Regions from separate parts of the Colwellia sp. BRX9-1 genome, predicted to be linked through region 1. Evidence: predicted binding sites of a transcription regulator. Region 1 holds the regulator's gene; each other region holds the start of a gene.
The links. The regulator MetJ, encoded in region 1, represses methionine synthesis genes. The targets are predictions, from matches to a motif close to TAGACGTCTAGACGTCTA.

Region 1 (7,587 bases):
TATTTACCATTAGATAAAATGATGCAAAATCAGTCTTCTGGTCAACGTACTTTACCTGAGAGCCAAACGCGAGCGACGCAATCGATTAATACCCAAAGTACTGCGCCTGATTTATCAGGTCGTGCAGACAGATTTAACGAAGGGAGAAATTAAGCAATGAAAAACTTTATTATTGCCCTAATTGTATTATTCTCAGTATTAACCGTCTCTTCTGTTTTCATTGTTTTTGAAGGACAACGTGGTATCGTTTTTCAGTTTACAAAAATTAAACGTGATGCTAATTCAGGTGAAATGCTTGTTTATGAACCGGGTTTACACTTTAAAATACCCTTTATTAACAACGTTCGCAGACTTGATGCTCGTATTCAAACGCTTGATGAAGCGCCTGATCGCTTTGTAACATCTGAGAAAAAAGATTTAATGGTCGACTCATTTGTTAAGTGGCGTATTGTTGACTTTTCAACGTTCTACTTACGTACTTCTGGCTCAGTAGAAAATGCTCGTGCGTTATTGAAACAAAAAGTAAATAATGGTTTACGTACTGAGTTTGGTACGCGCACCATTAAAGAAATTGTTTCAGGTGACCGTGACGGCATTATGGCTAAAGCGTTAGCAAGTGCCTCAAGTAGTCGTGAAGACTTAGGTATTGAGGTTATTGATGTACGTATTAAAGCGATTAACTTACCCGCTGAAGTCAGTGCTTCTATCTATGACCGTATGCGAGCAGAGCGAACAGCTGTAGCAAAAGAGCATCGTTCTAAAGGTCAAGAGCAAGCGGAAATTATCCGTGCTACGATAGATTCGAAAGTAACTGTTATGTTAGCGACAGCACAAAAAGAAGCACAAGAAATGCGTGGTGAAGGCGATGCGTTAGCGGCTAAAGTTTATGCTGATTCATATGGACAAGATCCTGAGTTTTTCAGTTTTTACCGTAGCCTTGAAGCATATGAAAAAAGTTTTAGTAGTAAAAGTGATATCTTGGTGGTTAAACCCGATAGTGATTTCTTTAACTACTTAAAAGAAGGCGCTACAATTAAAAAGTAGTCTACTTTTTTGATAAAAAAGCCATGACTTGTCATGGCTTTTTCGTATCTGCTAGTTACCTATAGAAGTGATTGAGGAGTAATAACATGGTAGAGACACTATTAACGGCATTTGCTTTGGTACTGATTTCTGATGGACTCATTCCTGTACTTTTCGTATCGACTAGTTACCTATAGAAGCAATTGAGGAGTAATAACATGGTAGAGACACTATTAACGAACGGCATTTGCTTTGGTACTGATTACTGATGGACTCATTCCTGTACTTTTCGTATCGGCTAGTTACCTATAGAAGTAATTGAGGAGTAATAACATGGTAGAGACACTATTAACGGCATTTGCTTTGGTACTGATTATTGAGGGGCTTATTCCTGCACTTTTTCCAAATAAGTGGCGCGACACTATGGAAAAGTTAGCGCAACAATCAAGCTTATCTATTCGTAATATTGGCATTAGCTTACTCGTCGTAGGCACATTTATTTTATGGTTACTGAGTTATTAGACTAAAGAATGACATAAAAGTTTTTCATAACCCCTTTAGTTAATTGAATATTTTTAAATTGCATTAAAAATCATCATTTATTACTTGGACTACTATTTGATTTTTGATAAAATCCCCGCCTAATTTTTTATCGAAATTGAAAACATGGGCAAAAACGTCGTAGTTCTAGGCACCCAATGGGGTGACGAAGGTAAGGGTAAGATTGTTGATTTACTCACAGATAAAGCTAAGTACGTCGTACGTTATCAAGGAGGCCATAATGCAGGTCATACTTTGGTAATAGACGGTGAAAAAACCGTACTTCATTTAATTCCATCGGGCGTATTACGTGACAATGTGAAATGTTTAATCGGCAACGGCGTAGTTTTATGCCCGAAAGCCTTGATGACAGAAATCGCAATGTTAGAAGCCAAAGGCGTTCCTGTACGTGAACGTTTACTTATTAGTGACGCTTGTCCGTTAATTCTTCCTTATCATAATGCTCTAGATGCTGCGCGAGAAATCGCTCGCGGTAATAAGCCTATTGGTACGACAGGGCGTGGTATTGGTCCAGCTTATGAAGACAAAGTTGCTCGCCGTGGTTTACGTGTTGGCGATTTAGTTTGTGCTGAGTCATTTGCGATTAAATTAAAAGAAATTGTTGATTACCATAATTTCTCTTTAGAGCATTACTACAAAGTTGCACCCGTTTGTTATGACACTGTGCTTGCTGATGCTTTATCAGTTCGTGACGTTATCCTTAAAATGGTTGCCGATGTCGCTGAAATTCTTGATCAAGCCCGTAAAAACGGCGAATCAATTATGTTTGAAGGTGCTCAAGGTACTTTACTTGATATTGATCACGGTACTTATCCTTATGTAACGTCTTCAAACACTACTGCAGGTGGCGTTGCTACCGGTTGTGGTTTTGGACCTCGTCATTTAGATTATATTCTAGGTATTACTAAAGCATACACGACACGTGTTGGCTCTGGTCCTTTCCCTACAGAATTAGATGACGAAATTGGTGAACATTTAGGTACTGTAGGCCATGAATTTGGCGCGACTACTGGACGTGAACGTCGATGTGGTTGGTTTGACGCGGTTGCTATGCACCGTGCCATTCAAGTTAACAGCGTAACAGGATTTTGTTTAACTAAACTTGATGTTTTAGACGGTTTAAAAACCCTTAAAATATGTACAGGTTACCGCACTGAAGCTGGCGACATTATTACTGTACCGCCTACAGCTGCTGAAGGTTATGACAGAATTACACCTGTTTATGAAGAAATGCCAGGTTGGTCTGAAGTTACTGTTGGCGCAACTTCTCGTGACGCTTTACCTGCTAATGCTATCGCTTACATTAAGCGTATTGAAGAATTAACAGGTGTACCGGTTGATATTATTTCAACAGGTCCAGATCGTAATGAAACCATTATTTTAGTAAACCCGTTTGCTGAGTAATTAGAGCGAATAATTTTTTTCTAAAATAAGACGAATAAAACCACCCCTGAGGTGGTTTTTTTTTACCTAAAATAAATTATTTCAATGGCCATTATTGAATATAAATTCAAAAGCAATTAATCAACGTAATAAGCGATAGTGACAACGTTGATGAAGATTAATTATTAATTGGATAACTTCACCGATAAATTCGTTGTTGTGTATTGAAAAAAAGAAAAATCGATGGCTAAATTTTTTAAGTCAAAGAAGTTTATAAAAGTGGTCATAAAATACGGTGAATAGATTAAGCTGTATAGCGAATATTTAGTTTTATGATGTGCAATACAAAAGGGCTAAGGGTATGTTTGTTATAGCTTCTAGCACTTTTTATATAAGAATAACGTTGGAACAAAATGTAAGATTACAATAGTATATACCCGTTACTTTTTAAAGATCACAGACAAAGGTGTATCTTGATTGATAACGAGTCTATAAAACTATGCTGTATATAAACAAAATAAAACGTGAAAAATGGCATATATAAGACAATAAATTCACCTAACGCATAGGATCAATCATGACTGACTTTCGCCAACAAGCACTTGATTACCATCAATTCCCAACACCTGGAAAAATAAGTGTTGAATTAACCACGGCCGCTGAAACTAGCCGTGATTTAGCACTCGCCTATAGCCCAGGTGTTGCTGAACCGGTTCGCGCAATTGCGGCAAATCCCGATGATGTTTACAAATATACGGGCAAAGGCAATACCGTCGCTGTTATTACCAATGGTACCGCTATTTTAGGGTTAGGTAATCTAGGTGGTATGGCGGCTAAGCCGGTAATGGAAGGCAAAGCATTATTATTTAAGCGATTTGCAGGTATTAATTCATTTGATATCGAAGTTAAACATAAGACAGTTGAAGAATTTATAAATACGGTCGCCAACATCGCTGACAGTTTTGGTGGTATTAACTTAGAAGATATTAAAGCACCAGAGTGTTTTGCTATTGAAAAGGCACTTATTGAACGTTGTAAAATACCGGTATTTCACGATGACCAACATGGTACGGCTATTGTTACTGCTGCTGGAATGATCAATGCCTTGGAAATCCAAGGTAAAAGTATTAAAGATGCCAACATTATTTGTCTTGGCGCAGGCGCAGCAGCGATTGCTTGTATGGAACTATTAATCAAATGTGGCGCTCAGCGCGAAAAAATCTACATGCTTGATACTAAAGGTGTCATTCACACCCGACGTGATGATCTTAACGAATATAAGCGTATGTTTGCTAATAATACTGATAAACGTACCCTTGAAGATGTTATCGATGGCGCAGATGTATTTGTTGGTGTTTCTGGACCTAATCTACTTTCTGCTGAGCATGTAAAATTAATGGCACCCAATCCAATTATCTTTGCTTGTTCAAACCCAGATCCTGAAATAAAACCCTCATTAGCGCTTGCTGTTCGTGATGATCTTATTATTGCTACGGGTCGCTCTGATTACCCTAACCAGGTCAATAATGTGTTATGTTTTCCTTTTATTTTTCGTGGCGCTTTAGATGTTCGCGCTAGAACGATTAACGATGAGATGAAAATTGCCGCTGTTCATGCAATTCGTGAATTAGCAAAGGAACCTGTTTCGCAAGAAGTGTTAGATGCTAGTGGTGAGAAAAGTTTGACCTTTGGTAAGGAGTATATTATCCCTAAGCCGATGGATCCACGTTTGTGTGGTCGAGTAGCGCTTGCCGTTGCTAAAGCGGCGGTTGAGTCTGGAGTGGCAGCCCTAGAATTACCTGAAAACTATATGGAATAATCAGTAGTATTTATTAATAACGCTGTAAAAGGAGAGCTCGACTCTCCTTTTTTTATTTATGACAAATAGTAGGTTATTAAGGGCAAGTGGTCATGGTGACTCCAAGGCATCGATGTATTAGCTGCATTATTACCTCTTGTACGTCATCTATATTCCTGAAAAATCATTAATACTTGCACCTCTGTAGACAATGTCACCGATGGCAAAGCATAACAATATTGAGTAGGACGAATAACAATGAAAACTTCAACGAAAGCCGTTTTACTCTCAGCACTTGTTTACCCGGGTATTGGCCAACTAATGTGTCACGCTTATCGACGGGCTACGTTATTTATTTTAAGTTTTTCTGTGACGGTATATTTGTATATTGAAGAAGTGATGAGGCAATATCAGCCACTTATTAATAAAGTTAAATCAGGTGACGTTGCGCTCAATAGCCAAGCACTGATCGCTGAGATGTCAAAAAATCCCATTATTGTTGACCCTATCTTAATGAGTACATTAACCTATACGCTATTAACTTGTTGGTTACTGGCTATTGTAGATGCTTACCGTATGGGCATAAAAAAAGACGCCAGAGCGTCTTTTTGAGGAAGTGTATTAAAACCCTAAGCTACTCGTCTTCAATTTCAAATTGACTGAAGTCGGTAATACCTTTTGCTATTAAGGCTTCGCGCACACTTTTAGGTAGCATCTCTGTATTGTCTTTTGTTAAATCGCCATCATCAGGAAGAGGCTGTCCGGTAAAAGCATGCAGAAAAGCTTCACATAACAATTCGCTGTTAGTTGCATGGCGTAAGTTGTTAACTTGCCGACGAGTACGTTCATCCGTTAACACTTTCAGTACCCGCAACGGGATTGAGACCGTGATTTTTTTAACTTGCTCACTTTTTTTACCATGTTCGGCGTATGGTTTTATATAATCGCCATTCCACTTTGCCATTTAATTACCTTTGTTTAGCTAAATTACTTTTTATAAGTTAGATTTTACTGGTTGTTGGCGTTGAGTCAATAACGAATGTGTAGAAGTTTAGAAGTCTAAAGTTCTTGACCGACAAAAGTAAAGCGTTTAGAGTTATAGACGTCCAAACATCTATTTGATTTTACTGCCCGATTGGAGCAAAAAATGACAAGCAAAAAACCAGCAACATTAGCTGTTAGAGCCGGCATTAATAGTGATGAACATCACGGTGCGGTTGTTCCTGCCATTCATTTATCGAGTACTTATGCTTTAAAAGGCTTCAACAATAAGCGCCAATTTGATTATTCCAGAACAGGCAACCCCACTCGAAGCACGTTTGCACAAGCTATCGCTGATTTAGAGCAGGGTGCTGTAGGCATTGTTACCAGCACAGGAATGTCAGCGGTGCACTTAATCTGTCAGTTACTGACAACAAAAGATACGGTTGTTATTCCACATGATTGCTATGGTGGAAGTTATCGCTTGTTTACTCACCTAGCAAAACGTGGCTTATTTAATGTGATTGTTGTTGATCAAAACGATGATCAAGCGTTAGCGCAAGCGCTTGAAAAAAAGCCAAGATTAGTTTTGATTGAGTCACCCAGTAACCCATTATTACGGCTGATTGATATAAAAAAGGTTACTCAAGCCAGTCATGCTGTTGGTGCTTTAGTGGCAGTAGATAATACGTTTCTTTCTCCCTTGTTACAGCAACCGCTATTATTAGGTGCTGATATTGTTTTTCACTCGACAACTAAATATATTAATGGTCATAGTGATGTTGTGGGTGGGGTGTTAGTAACAAAAGAAAAAGAACTGGGTGAAGAGCTAGCGTGGTGGGCAAATTGTATTGGTATTACGGGTTCACCTTTCGACAGTTATCTGGCATTACGTGGCTTAAAAACCTTACCACTGCGCATGAAACAGCATCAAGAAAATGCTAATGCTGTTGCAAAATACTTAGAAAATCATCGAGCGATTAACGCGGTATACTTTCCTGGTTTAAAAAATCACCCGGGACACGAAATTGCTAAGCGTCAGCAAAAAGATTTTGGCGCTATGATGAGTTTCGAAATAAAAGGTGGTGTTGAAGCGGTTAAAGTACTCTTTGACAACTTATCACTCTTTACCTTGGCACAGTCATTAGGTGGCGTTGAAAGTTTAATCAGTCATCCATCAACGATGACCCATGCAGGTATGGAAATTGAAGCACAAATTGCAGCGGGTATTACTCAATCTTTAATCCGAATTTCTGTGGGTATTGAAGATGTTAGTGATATTATTAATGACTTAGAACAAGCTTTATCGGCAAGCCAAATTTAAAGTTGTAGACTATTTTTAGTAGAAGAATTAATGAGTGAAAATGACACAGTCAAATACAGTAGAACAATTATCATCAGGGAATAATCAACTGGCGAAGCATGCTATTCATGTACATAAATTTGGTGGCAGTAGCTTAGCAACTACCCAATGTATTGAACGTGTGGTTGATATTATTCGTCAAAACTGTCAATTAAATGATTTAGTTGTTGTTTCGGCAAATGGAAACACTACGGATGACTTATTCAATATTTATAAACTCGCACTTGAAAAAAGTGACGAGCTGTTTTTGGCTATTGAAACACTAGAGAAATCACAAAGCACATTAATTGGTGAGTTATTGAACCCTAGCAGTGCAGCAGACCTTATCAAGGTTTTGTCTGATGATATAACACAATTAACGGCTTGGTTATCTGATCAGCCAAGCCAACACCATGCAGATATGTTGGCATTTGGTGAGCTGTGGTCGGCGCGTTTATTATCGGCGGTGTTAAGTGAAAAAGTTTGTCCAAGTTATGCT
Region 2 (7,587 bases), on a different contig from region 1:
ATGCCGTTAATCTACAAGAGCTTACTAATAAAACGGGTAATTATAGACGCAAGTTAAATTACAGCGAACAATTGGTAGAACAACTAAGAATGGAGAAACGTCGTCTTCCAACGAGCGAAAATGTCATCGAATTATTGCATGGCCAGCGTTTTAATACCCTGCAAGCTCATTTGCTGGAAATGCTATTAACTGAAGATACACAGTTTATTGACTTGTTATTACCTTTTGCGCAGCAAAGTTTAACGAAAAGTATGGCGGTGTTATTTGCTGATAGCACGCCATCGCAGTCGCTGAGCAGTGAGCAATACTTATCACAAGCAAAACTGTTAAACCGAAGTTTACTGACAGGGACTTGGTTTGGTTTATTGTTTGATGAAGAAGAACGTAAACAATATCGAGCACCTTGGTTGGACATTCAGCAAGGGATCAGTGAATTACAAACATTGTGGATTATTCACCAGCAACTACAAACGTTAGATGAAAAACCTAAAAAACTCGTTTTATGGCAAGGAAGCAAAGTTGAAGGGTTACTCATCGCATTAGACAGCTCTAGAAATATGGCGTTATTAACAAAGCCGTACTGGTTAGATGAATCATAGCTGTTTATTGGTTCGAATAGAAAAAGGTTTTAAATAATGTTGAAGATAATTCGTAGGGTAATAAATTAATGAAGTGGGTTGTTAAATTAAGTTTATTGTTAAGTAGTTTTATTACTTGTGTAAGTTTGGCGAGTGTTTATAACCTCCCTGCCGCCAATTCAAGGTTAGTGGGCGAAGATATTATCCATAAAGCAGTAAAAGGTGATTACTTTCAAGCTTTAGCTGAAAATTATAACGTAGGTTTTTTTGCCTTACTTGCCGCTAACCCCGGTGTTGATCCTTTTTTATTGCCTCTTGACCATAATATAGTTATTCCTAAGCAGATGCTTCTACCCTTCGGTAAGCGTGAAGGTATTGTCATTAATCTCGCTGAGTTACGCTTGTACTACTACCCGAAAGGAGAGAAATTAGTTTACGTTTTCCCTGTGGGTATTGGTAGAGAAGGACTAGAAACACCACATTTAACCAGTACTATTGGCGACAAACGTAAAAACCCGAGTTGGCGTCCAACAGCAGAGATGCGCGCACGTTATTTTGCCGAACATGGCAAAGAGATGGTCAGAGAAGTACCCGCAGGACCCAATAATCCCTTTGGTAAATATGCATTACGTATTGGCACAAGTGAATACCTAATTCATGGCTCAAATAAGCGCTTTGGTATCGGTATGCGAGCAAGCTCTGGCTGTATTCGTATGTACGATGATGACATCGAATGGTTATATAATAATATTCCCGTAGGCACACCTATTCGCATATTCGAACAGCCCATTAAAATGTCTTATGAACAGGATGGCAAAAAGATAGAAGTACATCGTCCATTAACACCCGATGATGGCGCCGAAGTTGAATTAGAGATGACAAAGGCAGTAAAACATTTTATCGGTAATGATGTTCAAATGTTAAAAAAAGTGAGTTCACTACTAGCTAATCCAGAAGGTGTAGTTGTATCATTAAATTGAGCTAAAGGGATATTGTCAATTAGAGTAAAATAGAACTTCGTTAGGATGAACTCAAACTTCTTCAGGATGAATTCAAGCTCCGTTAGGATGAACTCAAACTTCGTTAGGATGAATTCAAGCTCCGTCAGAATGAACCCAAACTTCGTCAGAATGAAGCCAAACGCCGTCATCCTGAACTCGTTTCAGGATCTCGTCCCTAACAACCCAAAGCCCAGATACTGAAATGAATTCAGCATGACGAGAGTGGAAATTGAAATAAATTCAGGATGAACTCAAACTCCACCAGGATGAATTCAAGCTCCGTCAGAATGAACCCAAACTTCGTCAGAATGAAGCCAAACGCCGTCATCCTGAACTTGTTTCAGGATCTCGTACCTAAAAACTCGAAGACCAGATACTGAAACAAGTTCAGCATGACGAGAATGGAAACAGAAATAAATTCAGCATGACGGGAATGGATACTGAAACAAGTTCAGTGTGAACCCAACCTACCATTAGCATGAACTCAACCCCCATCAGAATGAACCCAAACTCCGTCATCCTGAACTTGTTTCAGGATCTCGTCCTTAACAACCCAAAGACCAGATACTGAAATAAATTCAACATGACGGGAGTGGAACAGAAACAAGTTCAGCATGAATCCAAACTCCATCAGGATGAACCCAAACCCCATCAGTATGAACTCAACCGCCGTCATCCTGGACTTGTTTCAGGATCTCGTTCTTAACAACCCAAAGCCCAGATACTGAAATAAATTCAGCATGACGGGAATGGATACTGAAATAAATTCAGCATGACGGGAATGGAAGCTGAAACAAGTTCAGCATGAATCCAAACTCCATCAGCATGAACTCAAACCCCATCAGTATGAACCCAAAACGCCGTCATCCTGAACTTGTTTCAGGATCTCGTCCTTAACAACCCAAAGCCCAGATACTGAAATAAATTCAACATGACGGGAGTGGAACAGAAACAAGTTCAGCATGAATCCAAACTCCATCAGGATGAACCCAAACCCCATCAGTATGAACTCAACCGCCGTCATCCTGAACTCGTTTCAGGATCTCGTCTTTAACAACCCAAAGCCCAGATACTGAAATAAATTCAGCATGACGAGAGTGGATACTGAAACAAGTTTAGTGTGAACCCAAACCCCATCAGTATGAACCCAATCGCCGTCATCCTGAACTTGTTTCAGGATCTCGTACCTAACCACTTAAAGACCAGATACTGAAATAAAATCAGTATGACTACAAGTTCTTTCATTTCATTATTATCGGGGCTGTAATCGGTTTTTTTAAACGGTCAAATGATGGCTCGTTAATGTGGCAATAAAAAAAACGAGACTTATTAAGTCTCGTTTTTTATTGTTTACGCTAAATACTCAGAAAAATTAATGAAGAATACGTGCGCGTATTGTGCCGTCAATTTGTTTTAATTCACGTAATGCTAATACACTATCTTGTGCTTCGATATCAATAACTACATAACCAATTTGATCGTCTGTTTGTAAGTACTGTGCAGCAATATTAATATTGTGCTTAGCAAATGCTTGGTTAATTTGGGTTAACACACCCGGTTGGTTACGGTGTATATGTAATAAGCGGCTTGTTCCCGTATGACCAGGCAAAGAAACTTCAGGGAAGTTTACAGCCGAAAGTGTTGAACCGTTGTCAGAGTATTTTGCCATTTTGCTGGCAACTTCTAAGCCGATATTAGACTGGGCTTCTTTGGTACTCCCACCAATATGTGGTGTCAAAATAACGTTGTCGAATGCGCGTAATGGTGAAATAAACTCTTCATCATTACCTTTGGGTTCAACAGGGAAAACATCGATTGCTGCGCCAGCGACTTTTTTACTTTTAAGCGCTTCAGCTAATGCGTCAATATCAACGACAGTACCACGAGAAGCATTGATAAAAATAACACCGTCTTTCATGAGTGCAAATTCTTTTGCTGCCATCATGTTTTGAGTTTGAACCGTTTCAGGTACGTGTAAGCTAACTACATCAGCTTCTTTTAATAAAACTTTTAAACTTGATGCTTGGCTCGCATTACCTAACGGAAGTTTGGTTTCGATATCATAAAAGCGTACTCGCATACCTAAGGTTTCAGCTAAAATGCCTAATTGCATGCCAATATGGCCGTAACCAATAATACCTAAAGTTTTGCCACGAGCTTCTACCGAGCCAGCCGCAGATTTATTCCATTCACCACGATGAGCTTTTGCGCTTTTTTCAGGAATACCACGTAATAATAATAAGGTTTCACCTAATACTAGTTCGGCAACCGATCGTGTATTTGAAAACGGGGCATTAAATACTGGAATGCCACGTTTTTGTGCCGCTTTAATTTCAACTTGGTTAGTACCTATACAGAAACAACCAATAGCCGCGAGTTTTTTAGCATGGCTTAGTACATGGTCAGTTAACTGAGTACGAGAACGAATACCAATAAAGTGAACATTAGCAATTTTTTTGATCAAATCTTCTTCAGCAAGGGATGTACTAATACATTCAATGTTGCTGTAGCCTTTCATTTTTAACTCTTCAACAGCGCTCGGGTGGACACCTTCAAGTAATAAAATCTTAATTTTTTCTTTTGCTAATGAATTATTGCTCATTTTCTAATATCTCATGTAGGACTATAGTGGTCATTGCCTTAACCAAATATAAAGTGTTTAGATGGCTAGATTTCTAAACTAGCATATAGTGTATAAACTCTAAAGATTTATTTTATGAGTTTTGCGCCATCTTGAGTGCCTAAAATTAAAACATCAGCGCCACGTAGTGCAAATAACCCATTAGTAACAACACCTACAATGGCATTAATATCGCTTTCAAGTTTTTTAGGATCAAGTATCTCTAAGTTATGCACATCGAGAATCACACAACCGTTATCGGTAATTACGCCTTGGCGATAGACCGGGTCACCACCTAACTTAACAAGTTCGCGCGCTACATAGCTTCGTGCCATCGGAATAACTTCTACCGGTAAAGGAAATTTTCCTAGCATTTTTACTTGTTTACTTTCATCGGCAATACAGACAAATGTTTTTGCTACGGCCGCGACAATTTTCTCTCGGGTTAGTGCAGCACCACCACCTTTTATCATCGACAGATATTCAGTAATTTCATCAGCGCCATCAACATAAACATCAACGCTACCGACATTATTCAATTCAAACACTTCGATACCATGGGCTTTCAATTTTTGAGTCGACGCTTCAGAGCTAGAAACTGCACCTTCAATGTCGTCTTTGATTGTTGCTAGGGCGTCAATAAAGTGATTAACAGTAGACCCTGTGCCTACGCCAACAATGGTATCGTTTTTAATAAATTCTAGTGCTTTAAGGGCTGCTGCCTTCTTCATTTCATCTTGTGTCATGTGAATCCTAATTAGCGAGGGGAAATTAGGTAGAAGTATATCAGCAGATGATTAAATATCGAAGTTATAGCTGGTGGTTGGAGTGATAATTTTAGGCAGTGGAATATCCCAACTTTCAAAGGGAATAGTGTTAACTTTTTGGCAATCGTGAGCTAAGCCAACTGGTAAGGGTTTAGCTTGTTTATTTTGTTGATATTGAGCATGCCAAGCCGAAAGTGTTCGGTCATAAAAGCCACCGCCCATGCCTAAGCGATTACCATATCGGTCAAAGGCGACTAAGGGAGTAAAAATAATATCAAGCTGAGCGACCGTTATTATATCTTGCACGTTAAGCTTAGGCTCTAAAATACCATATTTGTTTTTGACGAGAATAGACGTCTCAGCATATTTTAAAAAGAGTAAGTTATTCTTACTAAAAGGATGTATTACCGGTAAATATACGGTGATGTTATTTTGCCAGCACCAATCAATAAAAGGCTGAGTATTTAACTCGCCATCATTGGCTAAATAAATCGCGATGTGTTGAACGCCTTTGACTACTTGTTCTTTAATGAGTCTTTTAGATAATAAAAGTGATTGTTCCGCTTGCTGGTCAGCGCTCAATAAACTGCGTTGATAGCGAATTTCTTTGCGAAGCACATCTCTTGTTTTCATGATATTTAACCCCTTATAAAATAAGCCTAACAACAAGTAAGTTACAGTAAAAATTAGCTATAAAAAAGCCAACAATAAATGTTGGCTTTTCAAAATCACTTTAACGATGAACGATAGTTAACTAAGCGTTAGTCGTTGCCGTTGAACCATTTGCGTTAGTCGTAGATGCTTCTGAATCATCAGGCAAGTTTTCCCAAAATCTAGATTTGAAACCAACCAACAAAATGATTAAACCAATACCAATGCTAAATAAGCTAATTTGAATATAAAGCGAAGGTATTTGCGCGACGTTATTTGGATCGTAATTACCGGCTAATAAACCAGAAATTATATTACCTATTGAATAAGTTAAAACAAATACGCCCATCATTTGTCCTGCAAAGCGTTTAGGTGATAATTTACTTACCGCGCTAAGTGCTACAGGGCTTAAACAAAGCTCACCAACTGTATGTAGGAAGTAAGTTGCTACTAACCAGTAAGGGGCAACTTTCATTCCTGAAGCAGCATATTGTGCAGCAAAAAACATCACGATAAAACCACTCGCCATGATGATTAGTCCAACAGCACACTTTATACCATAAGAAGGACTTACCAGTCTTTTACCTAAGTTAATCCATAAAGCAGCAAAAAAGGGTGATAGTAAAACGATAAAAAACGAGTTTGCAGATTGAAACCAACCCGTAGGTATTTCAAATGATCCAATGACGCGGTCAGTATAATCGCGCGCAAATAAATTCATCGACGAACCCGCTTGCTCAAAGCCCGACCAAAAACAAGCTGATGCAATACAGATCAATAATAATGCCCAGAGTTTTTTCTTTTCATTTTGCGTTAGGTTACTACCAAAATATATTACCGCATAATAAATAACGAAAATTGCAGAGAATGCTACGGCAACGTATTGAGCGACAGTTACAGGAACAATAGTAATAATGCCTTGAAAAGTAGCATAGGTAACAAACGCAATAACCGCTAAAACAATACCAATAATTGTCCAGCTGGTTTTTTGTGCTTTCTCTGACATAGGATATACTGGCTTTTCTCCAATACCTTGAAGCTTAGGGGTAGTCAATTTGTATTGAATTAAACCTAATGCCATACCAATAGCTGCGGCGCCAAACGCCCAATGCCAACCAACATTTTCCATTAAGTAGCCACAAACTGCATAGCCAATAACTGAACCTAAATTGATGCCCATATAATAAATGGCATAACCACTATCACGGCGAACATCTTCATCTGAGTATAATTGACCCACCATAGCGCCAATATTTGGTTTTAATAAACCCGTACCTAAAATGACGACGATTAAACCAATAAAAAAGGTGGTGTCATTCGGAATAGCTAAGATGATATGGCCAATCATAATAATGATTGCGCCGTACCAAACTGCTTTTTGACCACCAATTAATCGGTCAGCTATCCAACCGCCTGGTAAGCCCATAAAATAAACACTACCAGTATATAAACCATATATAGCAGCTGCAGAAGCTACAGTTAAACTTAAGCCTCCTTCTTGTAAAGTAGCGGTCATAAATAATACAAGTAGCATACGCATACCGTAATAACTCATGCGCTCCCACATTTCTGTAACAAACAGCGTTTGTAACCCTGCCGGATGGCCAAAAAAAGAACCTGAATCAGGTTTGCTCATAAAAAATTCCTCTAAGATAAGTGTAAATTACAGATAAATATTATTATTTTAATTCGCTAAAAACATTTTAAAATATTGAAATAAGTTCTTTGCGCTGTAATTATTGTCAAATTTATTTGCGAAAGTCAGCGTGTGTTATACCTGTGCTTGCCATGAAAGGCAATAGTTTGGCATCGAGATTTGATTAAGCAGATGTAATGTTTTAGTTACTTTTGATATTTTTAGAAAGAAAAATAATAAACAGACTCCCCAAAATTAATTATTTGACGTTATAAAAGGTAAGCAAGTTACTTTATTCAATAGCTTGTTACTGATAAACTCCAAACGTTAATTT
Region 3 (7,587 bases), on a different contig from region 1:
CAAAGCCTTGCGAACAATATTCAGGTAACAAGGCATAACCTAAGTCAGGGAATTCCAATTCAGTCCGCTTTAACAAACCACAGAGTCCAATCGGTGTATTATCACTTTTCAAAGCGACTAAATTTAACCCAAAACCCTGTTCGCTATAGCTTGCTAGTGGACCATTAACTAAGTAGGCAATTGCATCTTTAGTCTCTCTAACCCCTTTATCACCAATGTTTTTAATAAAAGCATCATCATTCAATAATTGCAGAACAAATTCATGGTCCTGCTCATTCAGGTGCCTAATGGTTAACCTTTGTGTTGTGCATAGCAGCATGTAAATTCCAAACTTTTAACGCGTAAAGCCTAAGCTTTATTTTTTAATAAAATACTGTCTAAGATTTATTTTCTAAGGCAGTGTTCAATCTATCAAAGCCTCGAGCAAGGTCGGCAATTAAGTCATCAACATCCTCTAAACCTATATGCAGGCGAATTAATGGATATTCATAATTCCACTTTGTCGCTGTTCGCAAACGCCCAACATTGGTATTACCCAAAATTAAACTTTCAAAACCGCCCCACGAATAGCCCATTTTAAAATGTTCCATACCATCAAGTAAGGCATTAAGTGATTGCTTATCACCGCGGGTTAACACAAATGAAAACAAACCGTTAGCACCAGTAAAGTCACGCTTAAAATATTCATGGCCCGGACACGATTCGAATGCAGGATGAAGAATAACATCAACTTCTTCGCGTGTTGCTAACCAATTAGCCACTTTTAGCGCACTAATTTGATGTTGTTTTAAACGCACACCTAAGGTACGAATGCCACGCATTGCCAAATATAGATCATCGGGTGAAGTACATTGCCCCATCAGATAACTGTTTTCACGCAGTTGTGGCCAATACTCTTCAGTGGCTATTGCCGTACCTAACATCACATCTGAATGACCAACGATATATTTAGTCGCTGCTTGAATCGAAATATCGACACCATAATCAAAAGGTTGAAAATTAACCCCTGCAGCCCAAGTATTATCGAGCATAACCATACAGCCATGCTGGTGAGCAACTTCAGCTATACCGGGAACATCTTGAACTTCCATGGTAATAGAGCCAGGAGACTCTAAGAAAATAAGTCGGGTGTTTTCTTTAATAAGTCTGGCTATATCTCGGCCAATAGTTGGATCGTAATAAGTCGTTTCAACGCCAATATTGACCAATATTTTATCGCAAAAATCACGCGTGGGTTCATAAGCCGTATCGACCATAAGGATATGGTCACCGGTTTTAACAAACGAAAGAATAGCATTAGTGATCGCCGCAGTACCCGATGGATAAATGGCACAACCAGCGCCTCCTTCGAGATCAGTCATAGCATCGGCGAAAGCAAAAGCCGTTGAGGTGCCTCTTCTGCCATAGAAAAGTACTTGATTACCACGATTTGCTGTTGCGTGATTCATTTCTTTAACCGTATTAAAAACAACGGTTGATGCACGTTCTACTGGGGGATTAACAACGCCACGTGTCCATTTTGATTTTCGTCCCGCATTGACTATTTTGGTATCGTTGATCATGATCTTTCATCCTAAAACATAAAATTCATTTAGCCATCTAAATAGCTAACTCAATAAAGTCACCTTATGATCTTTCCAAGCATGATGCACGATTTATTTATATTAATTAAAACAGCAGAGGCTATTGAAACAAGTTCATTTGATCACTGGTTAATTTTTCGAAACTACTCCCGACAAAAGGTAAAATAGCATCAGCAACGGTCGCTAATTGCCGATCGATATAAAACTGGTAATCGAGTGGCGCGTTAACATAACCTTTTGCTTGCGGTCCAGAAGTCGTGATCAAGTACTCTATCCAACCACGTTGCTGATATTTTAGCGGTTGCTTATTTATCTTGTTTATATCATCGGCTAAACGTGCCGCTTTCACATGTGGAGGCACGTTTTTAACGTAATGATCTAACTGCCTACGAATGCGTTTACGATACACCAGTAAATGATCTAATTGCCCTGCTGATGTTTGAGTAACAATATTGCGTACATAGTCAGCAAAAGGTTCGCCATTAAATATTTTTAAATACAACTCTCGTTGAAAAGTTTTAGCCAGTTCAGTCCAATCGGTGCGGACGCTTTCTAAGCCTTTAAAAATCAATTCTGATGAGCCATTCTTTTCTACAATGCCAGCATAACGCTTCTTAGTACCGACATCTTGCCCTCTGATGGTTGGCATCAAAAATTGGCTAAAATGTGTTTCAAACTCAATTTCAAGTTGGCTTTCTATCGCAAATTCTTTTTTAAGCGTTGCTTGCCACCTAAGATTAATTTTATCTTGTAAGGTTTTACCCAGCTTTTGACATTGCTGGTGACTAAAATCATCGTCAACACTGACAAAAATAGAATCGGTATCACCATAAATAACTTGATAACCATCATCTTCTAGCCACATTTTAGTGGTGATTAATAATTCATGGCTTCGTTTAGTGATTGAGCCCGATAAACGTGGATCAAAAAATCGACATCCCGTAGAGCCTAAGACCCCGTAAAACGAATTCATAATAATTTTTATCGCTTGCGACAATGCCGCATTTTTATCTTTTTTAGCGATATCACGCTCTAACCACAACTCATTAATAATTTCAGGTAAAAAATGCTTATCTCTAGAGAAATAAGCACCATCAAAACCTTTGATACTAGTTTCAGGTGATTGTAAACCTTCAATTAGGCCCATAGGATCAATATTAAAACTTCGAATAATAGAGGGGTAAAGACTTTTAAAATCAAGTACTAAAACATTTTTATATAAACCCGGAATAGAGTCCATCACATAACCACCAGGAGAAATTAGCCCTTGCAAGCCATCGCCCATATTGGGCGCAATATAACCACTACGGTGTAATTTAGGTAAATATAAATTGGTAAACGCTGCCACAGAGCCGCCAATACGGTCTATAGATAAACCAGTTAGTTTGGCGCGCAAACGCGTGAATTCTAGTAATAGAGATTGTTCAAAGATCAGGGTAACTAAATGGCAATCTTCAAGGTTATAAGCGGCTAAAGCTAGCTTGTCATTGGTAAAGTTGTCGTTAATCTCTTGCATTCTATTGTCAACATCATCAACCTTCTTCCCTTTACCTAATAAGGCATTGGCAACAAAATCAAGGGAAAAACTTGGAAAGTTATAAGTCGCGTTTTTTAGTAAATCAATACCATCAAGGACCACTCTGCCAGCGACATCAATAAATTTTTGCTCATTTTGACTACCGCCTGCCGAACGTGTTCGCCAGCGAGGTGACTTATCATTGCGGCCGATATTAAAAGGGATATTATAAATATCACAGCGTTTTTGTAGCAAATTAAAATCAAAGTTAATCACGTTCCAACCAATAAAAATGTCGGGGTCGTGGATTTTTATCCAAGCGATCAGCTCAGCGAGCAACGCTTGTTCATTGTCAAGCCAAACGATGTGCTCTGCGATTTCTGTCGCCTCAGCGTCAGATAACTTGGACTGCGTTATTTTTGCTAAAAACTTGTTTTGATCACCGATCATCAAAACACATTTTATCGGCTTACCATCAGACATTTTATGAGAATGTAAGCCAATAGAATAAAGCTCCCCTGCCATTGAACACTCAATATCAAGTGATACCATAGTTAAAGCAATATCATCAAGTAACTGAGTCTTATCCGTTGCACGGCATTTGTCACTATAAAAGGTAGCAAAGTTAGTCTGTGAAAACTGTTTGGCAGATTCGGTTACCGATGAAGCTGTTAACCGAGGGATAAATTCAATACCAGCGGTAATAAAGCGCTCCATTAAAAAGCGTTCATCAGGGCGAAAATCGTCTTCATAGCATTTTATTTGGGCTTGTTTTAAAACATCGCGTGCGCGATAGAATTCACGCATCGTTGAAAAATAAAAGCCACTGACGAGTTGTTGATTAAAGGTTTTAAGCGCAAGCGGGGTAACTTTAGCCGTTACTATTCGCTGCTCCGACAGGAGACTTTGCGCGAGTAGTTGCTGCGTTTGTTCAACAAAAAATAATGCCTGTTGATTTTGCACAATAACATTAACAGCACCTTGAAGGGTTTTAACCCATAAAGACAATTCGATACCTTGTTTGGTATCATAGGCTTGACGGGTTAATAAAAAGCCATAATTCAAGCTAGGCGTTAATTTTTCTACAGTTAATGACATTAATTATTTTAATTCGTTGCGGATAACGATAAACTGTTAATACATACAGCAGTATATACTCATCCTATTTGAAGATACAGGATTCAGCCTATTTAACTGGAATGAGTATATAACCTAATGAACCCTAAATGGCTAACAGCATGCTAAGCGATAAAATTAAAGTAGCAATTCGCACATCGTATAAAACCATTGGTGAAAATTTAGAAAACTTTCATCCAAGAAAACAGCAAACTTTTTTGATTGCCGAAATAGCTAAAACTCTTGCGGGAGAATACGATAAAGCGCGAAAAATTATTACCATAGAAGCCGGCACCGGTACGGGTAAATCCTTGGCTTATTCATTAGGCGCTATTCCGTTAGCGATGTCACGTCAAAAAAAGGTCTGTATTTCTACTGCAACAGTTGCGCTACAAGAACAATTAGTGGATAAAGATTTACCCTTCTTAAAAAAACATTCAGGCTTAGATTTTAATTTCACCTTAGTCAAAGGTCGCCAACGCTATGTTTGTCGGCAAAAATTAGCGCTGGCTGTCAGTCAAGACGATTCACCTCAGGCCGGTTTCACCTTTGCGCAAAAACCTAATGCCATGGATATAAAGCTATTACATCATTTACATAAAGCGTTAACGGATAATAAATGGCAAGGCGATCTAGATTCTTGGGCTGACCCTATCCCTCATCATTTATGGCAACAAATTCAATGTGACAAACACAGTTGTTTAAAACATTTAGCCGATCACACCCATTGCCCTTTTCATAAAGCTCGAGAAACCATGGAGTCTGCCGATGTGTTGGTCATTAACCATAGTTTATTACTGGCTGATTTAGAGCTTGGTGGAGGTGTTATTTTACCCTCGCCAGAAGACACTTTTTACATTATTGACGAAGCACATCATCTGCCTAAAGTAACCCGTGATCATTCAAGTGCGAATGTTGCCATTAAAGGTGCCATTGATTGGCTAACTAAGTTAAAAGAAACCGGCGATAAGATGGCAAAATTAATAAAGTCGACTTCGGCCATTTCACCCTCGTTAAAGTTAGGGGACGATTGCCAAGATTTATTAATGGAAATGCAAAAAGTAGCGAGCTTTATCGAAAACAATCAGGCGTTATATTTCAATGAAAAAGCTAAAGAAAATAGCCGTTTCTCTCGTGATGACGAGGCGGCATTATATCGTTTTGAAAACGGAATCGTTCCACCGAACTTAAAAAACTCAGCTAAAGATTTAGCAGAGCTCAGTAAAAAATGTTTAGGACATTGCAATAAGCTATATAATTTATTGATGGAGTCAGTGAAAGACGGGGAGTGTAAAATGTTTGTTGCCGAGCCCTTACTTGCAGAAGCTGGTTTTATGATCCAACGGTTAGAAAATTTCAACTCACTATGGAAAATGTATGCCAAAACAGACAGTGAGAAAGGCGCTCCAATGGCAAGGTGGTTCGAAAAACTGACAGGGAAACGTAGTGACTTTTTAGTGTCGGCTTCCCCTATTGAAGTTGGCTTTACCCTTGAAGATATTCTCTGGTCAAAATGTGAAGGGGCGGTATTATGTTCAGCCACTATTTTAGCATTGAATTCGTTTGAGCATTTTCGACGCCAGGTCGGTTTACAAACTAATGATGGCACCCAATATCAAAAAGTCGACTCACCGTTTGATTATCAAAATAATGCGCAACTTGTTATCGCTAAAATGAAAAATGAGCCAAGTAGCCCTCAGTTCACCGATGAATTAATTAATGAGTTACCGGCGTTAATTAAGCAAGAAAAAGCCTGTTTAGTGCTATTTTCTTCGTATTGGCAAATGGAACAAGTAGCTAAATCCTTACGAGAGCAGCACAAAATGGAGATTCTAGTTCAGGGTGAGCAGTCACGTCAGCATATTATAGAGGCCCATAGAAAACGCTGTGATGAAGATAAAACCAGTATAATTTTTGGCACACAAAGTTTTTCTGAGGGTCTAGATTTACCCGGTAAATATTTAACGAATTTGATTATTACCAAATTACCCTTCTCTGTGCCAACATCACCCGTTGAAGAAGCACAAGCTGAATACATTACCGCTAAAGGCGGCAATCCTTTTATGTCGATTTCAGTGCCAGAAACATCCAAAAAACTGATTCAAGCGACAGGAAGATTACTGCGAAATGAGAAAGATACCGGTATCATTACTTTAATGGATAAACGTTTAGTGACCAAGCGCTATGGTAAGCAATTACTTGATTCTTTACCGCCCTATCAAATTATTTCAAAAGGATAAGCTTTGACTAACCTCACTAAGCGTGCAAAAGCGTCAAACTCAACTAATCGTCGATTATCTAAGAGTCGCGCATTAAAAGATGTTAAGCCTCGCCCTGCCCCAGCAGATCGAGTGTTAGTACTTTTCAATAAACCCTTTGATGTACTGTCACAATTTACTGACGATCAGCAGCGTAAAACCTTAAAAGATTTTATTCCGATTAAAGACGTTTATGCCGCTGGGCGTTTAGACCGCGACAGTGAAGGCTTATTGTTGCTGACCAATGACGGGAAATTGCAGCACAAACTGGCTAACCCAACCGAAAAAACTGAAAAAACCTATTGGGCACAAGTCGAGGGTGTACCACAGCAAGCTGATTTACAAAAACTTCGAAAGGGTGTAGAACTAAAAGATGGCCAAACGTTACCAGCGAAAGTAAAAGTGATCAATGAACCAGACCTTTGGCCACGTAATCCGCCGATACGCGATCGAGCGAATATTCCCACGACATGGCTCAGTATCGCGATTACCGAAGGAAAGAACCGGCAGGTCCGCAGAATGACCGCGGCTATTAATTTTCCAACGCTACGACTTATCCGTTACAGCATTGGTCAATACAGCCTTGACGGTATCGAAAATGGCCATTACCAACAACTTAAAAGTGAATAAGAATATGACACTAGCGGTTAACACTGCCGGTAATGACCATGGCGAAGATCAATTTAAGCCCAATGCTACCGTGGCAGCTATTATTGTTCATCAAAATAAGTTTTTATTGGTTGAAGAAATTGAAAAAGGTAAAAAAGTCTTTAACCAACCTGCTGGACACTTAGAGGCGAATGAGAACTTAATTAGTGCCATTGAACGAGAAGTTCTTGAAGAAACAGGCTTAGCACTTTCGCCGAATTATGTTTCAGGTATTTATTATTTTTATCGCCCGGATATTAATCTTTATTACCTTCGATTTTGTTTTGTTATCGAACTTGATGAATTTCTACAAAGTATCCCTCAAGATGATGAGATTATTGCCACCCATTGGCTGTCATTTGATGAAATAAAAGCAAAATCTGCACAATTACGCAGCACGCTGGTCTTGGAATGTATTGAGGATTACTTAGCTGTTTTGAAAAATGGAAAAAAAATATCATTATCT

Region 2: the regulator MetJ is predicted to act here: its motif matches at 4,240-4,257, upstream of serA (phosphoglycerate dehydrogenase).
Region 3: the regulator MetJ is predicted to act here: its motif matches at 1,593-1,610, upstream of H4J76_RS15285 (cystathionine beta-lyase).

What each region holds. Positions count from the first base shown of each region.
Region 1 covers NZ_JACGVM010000012.1:42,993-50,579, reverse strand. The annotation lists gene hflK (FtsH protease activity modulator HflK) at 1-153, shown strand, start outside; gene hflC (protease modulator HflC) at 157-1,044, shown strand; gene H4J76_RS12190 (DUF2065 domain-containing protein) at 1,357-1,545, shown strand; gene H4J76_RS12185 (adenylosuccinate synthase) at 1,690-2,988, shown strand; gene H4J76_RS12180 (malic enzyme-like NAD(P)-binding protein) at 3,545-4,786, shown strand; gene H4J76_RS12175 (hypothetical protein) at 5,024-5,377, shown strand; gene metJ (met regulon transcriptional regulator MetJ) at 5,400-5,729, opposite strand; gene metB (cystathionine gamma-synthase) at 5,913-7,070, shown strand; gene metL (bifunctional aspartate kinase/homoserine dehydrogenase II) at 7,111-7,587, shown strand, end outside.
Region 2 covers NZ_JACGVM010000001.1:563,105-570,691, forward strand. The annotation lists gene H4J76_RS02595 (CYTH domain-containing protein) at 1-599, shown strand, start outside; gene H4J76_RS02600 (L,D-transpeptidase family protein) at 668-1,558, shown strand; gene serA (phosphoglycerate dehydrogenase) at 2,952-4,181, opposite strand; gene rpiA (ribose-5-phosphate isomerase RpiA) at 4,289-4,945, opposite strand; gene H4J76_RS02615 (5-formyltetrahydrofolate cyclo-ligase) at 4,997-5,599, opposite strand; gene H4J76_RS02620 (peptide MFS transporter) at 5,721-7,253, opposite strand.
Region 3 covers NZ_JACGVM010000018.1:25,974-33,560, forward strand. The annotation lists gene H4J76_RS15280 (GNAT family N-acetyltransferase) at 1-319, opposite strand, end outside; gene H4J76_RS15285 (cystathionine beta-lyase) at 378-1,562, opposite strand; gene H4J76_RS15290 (DNA polymerase II) at 1,684-4,197, opposite strand; gene dinG (ATP-dependent DNA helicase DinG) at 4,338-6,455, shown strand; gene H4J76_RS15300 (pseudouridine synthase) at 6,459-7,103, shown strand; gene H4J76_RS15305 (NUDIX hydrolase) at 7,108-7,587, shown strand, end outside.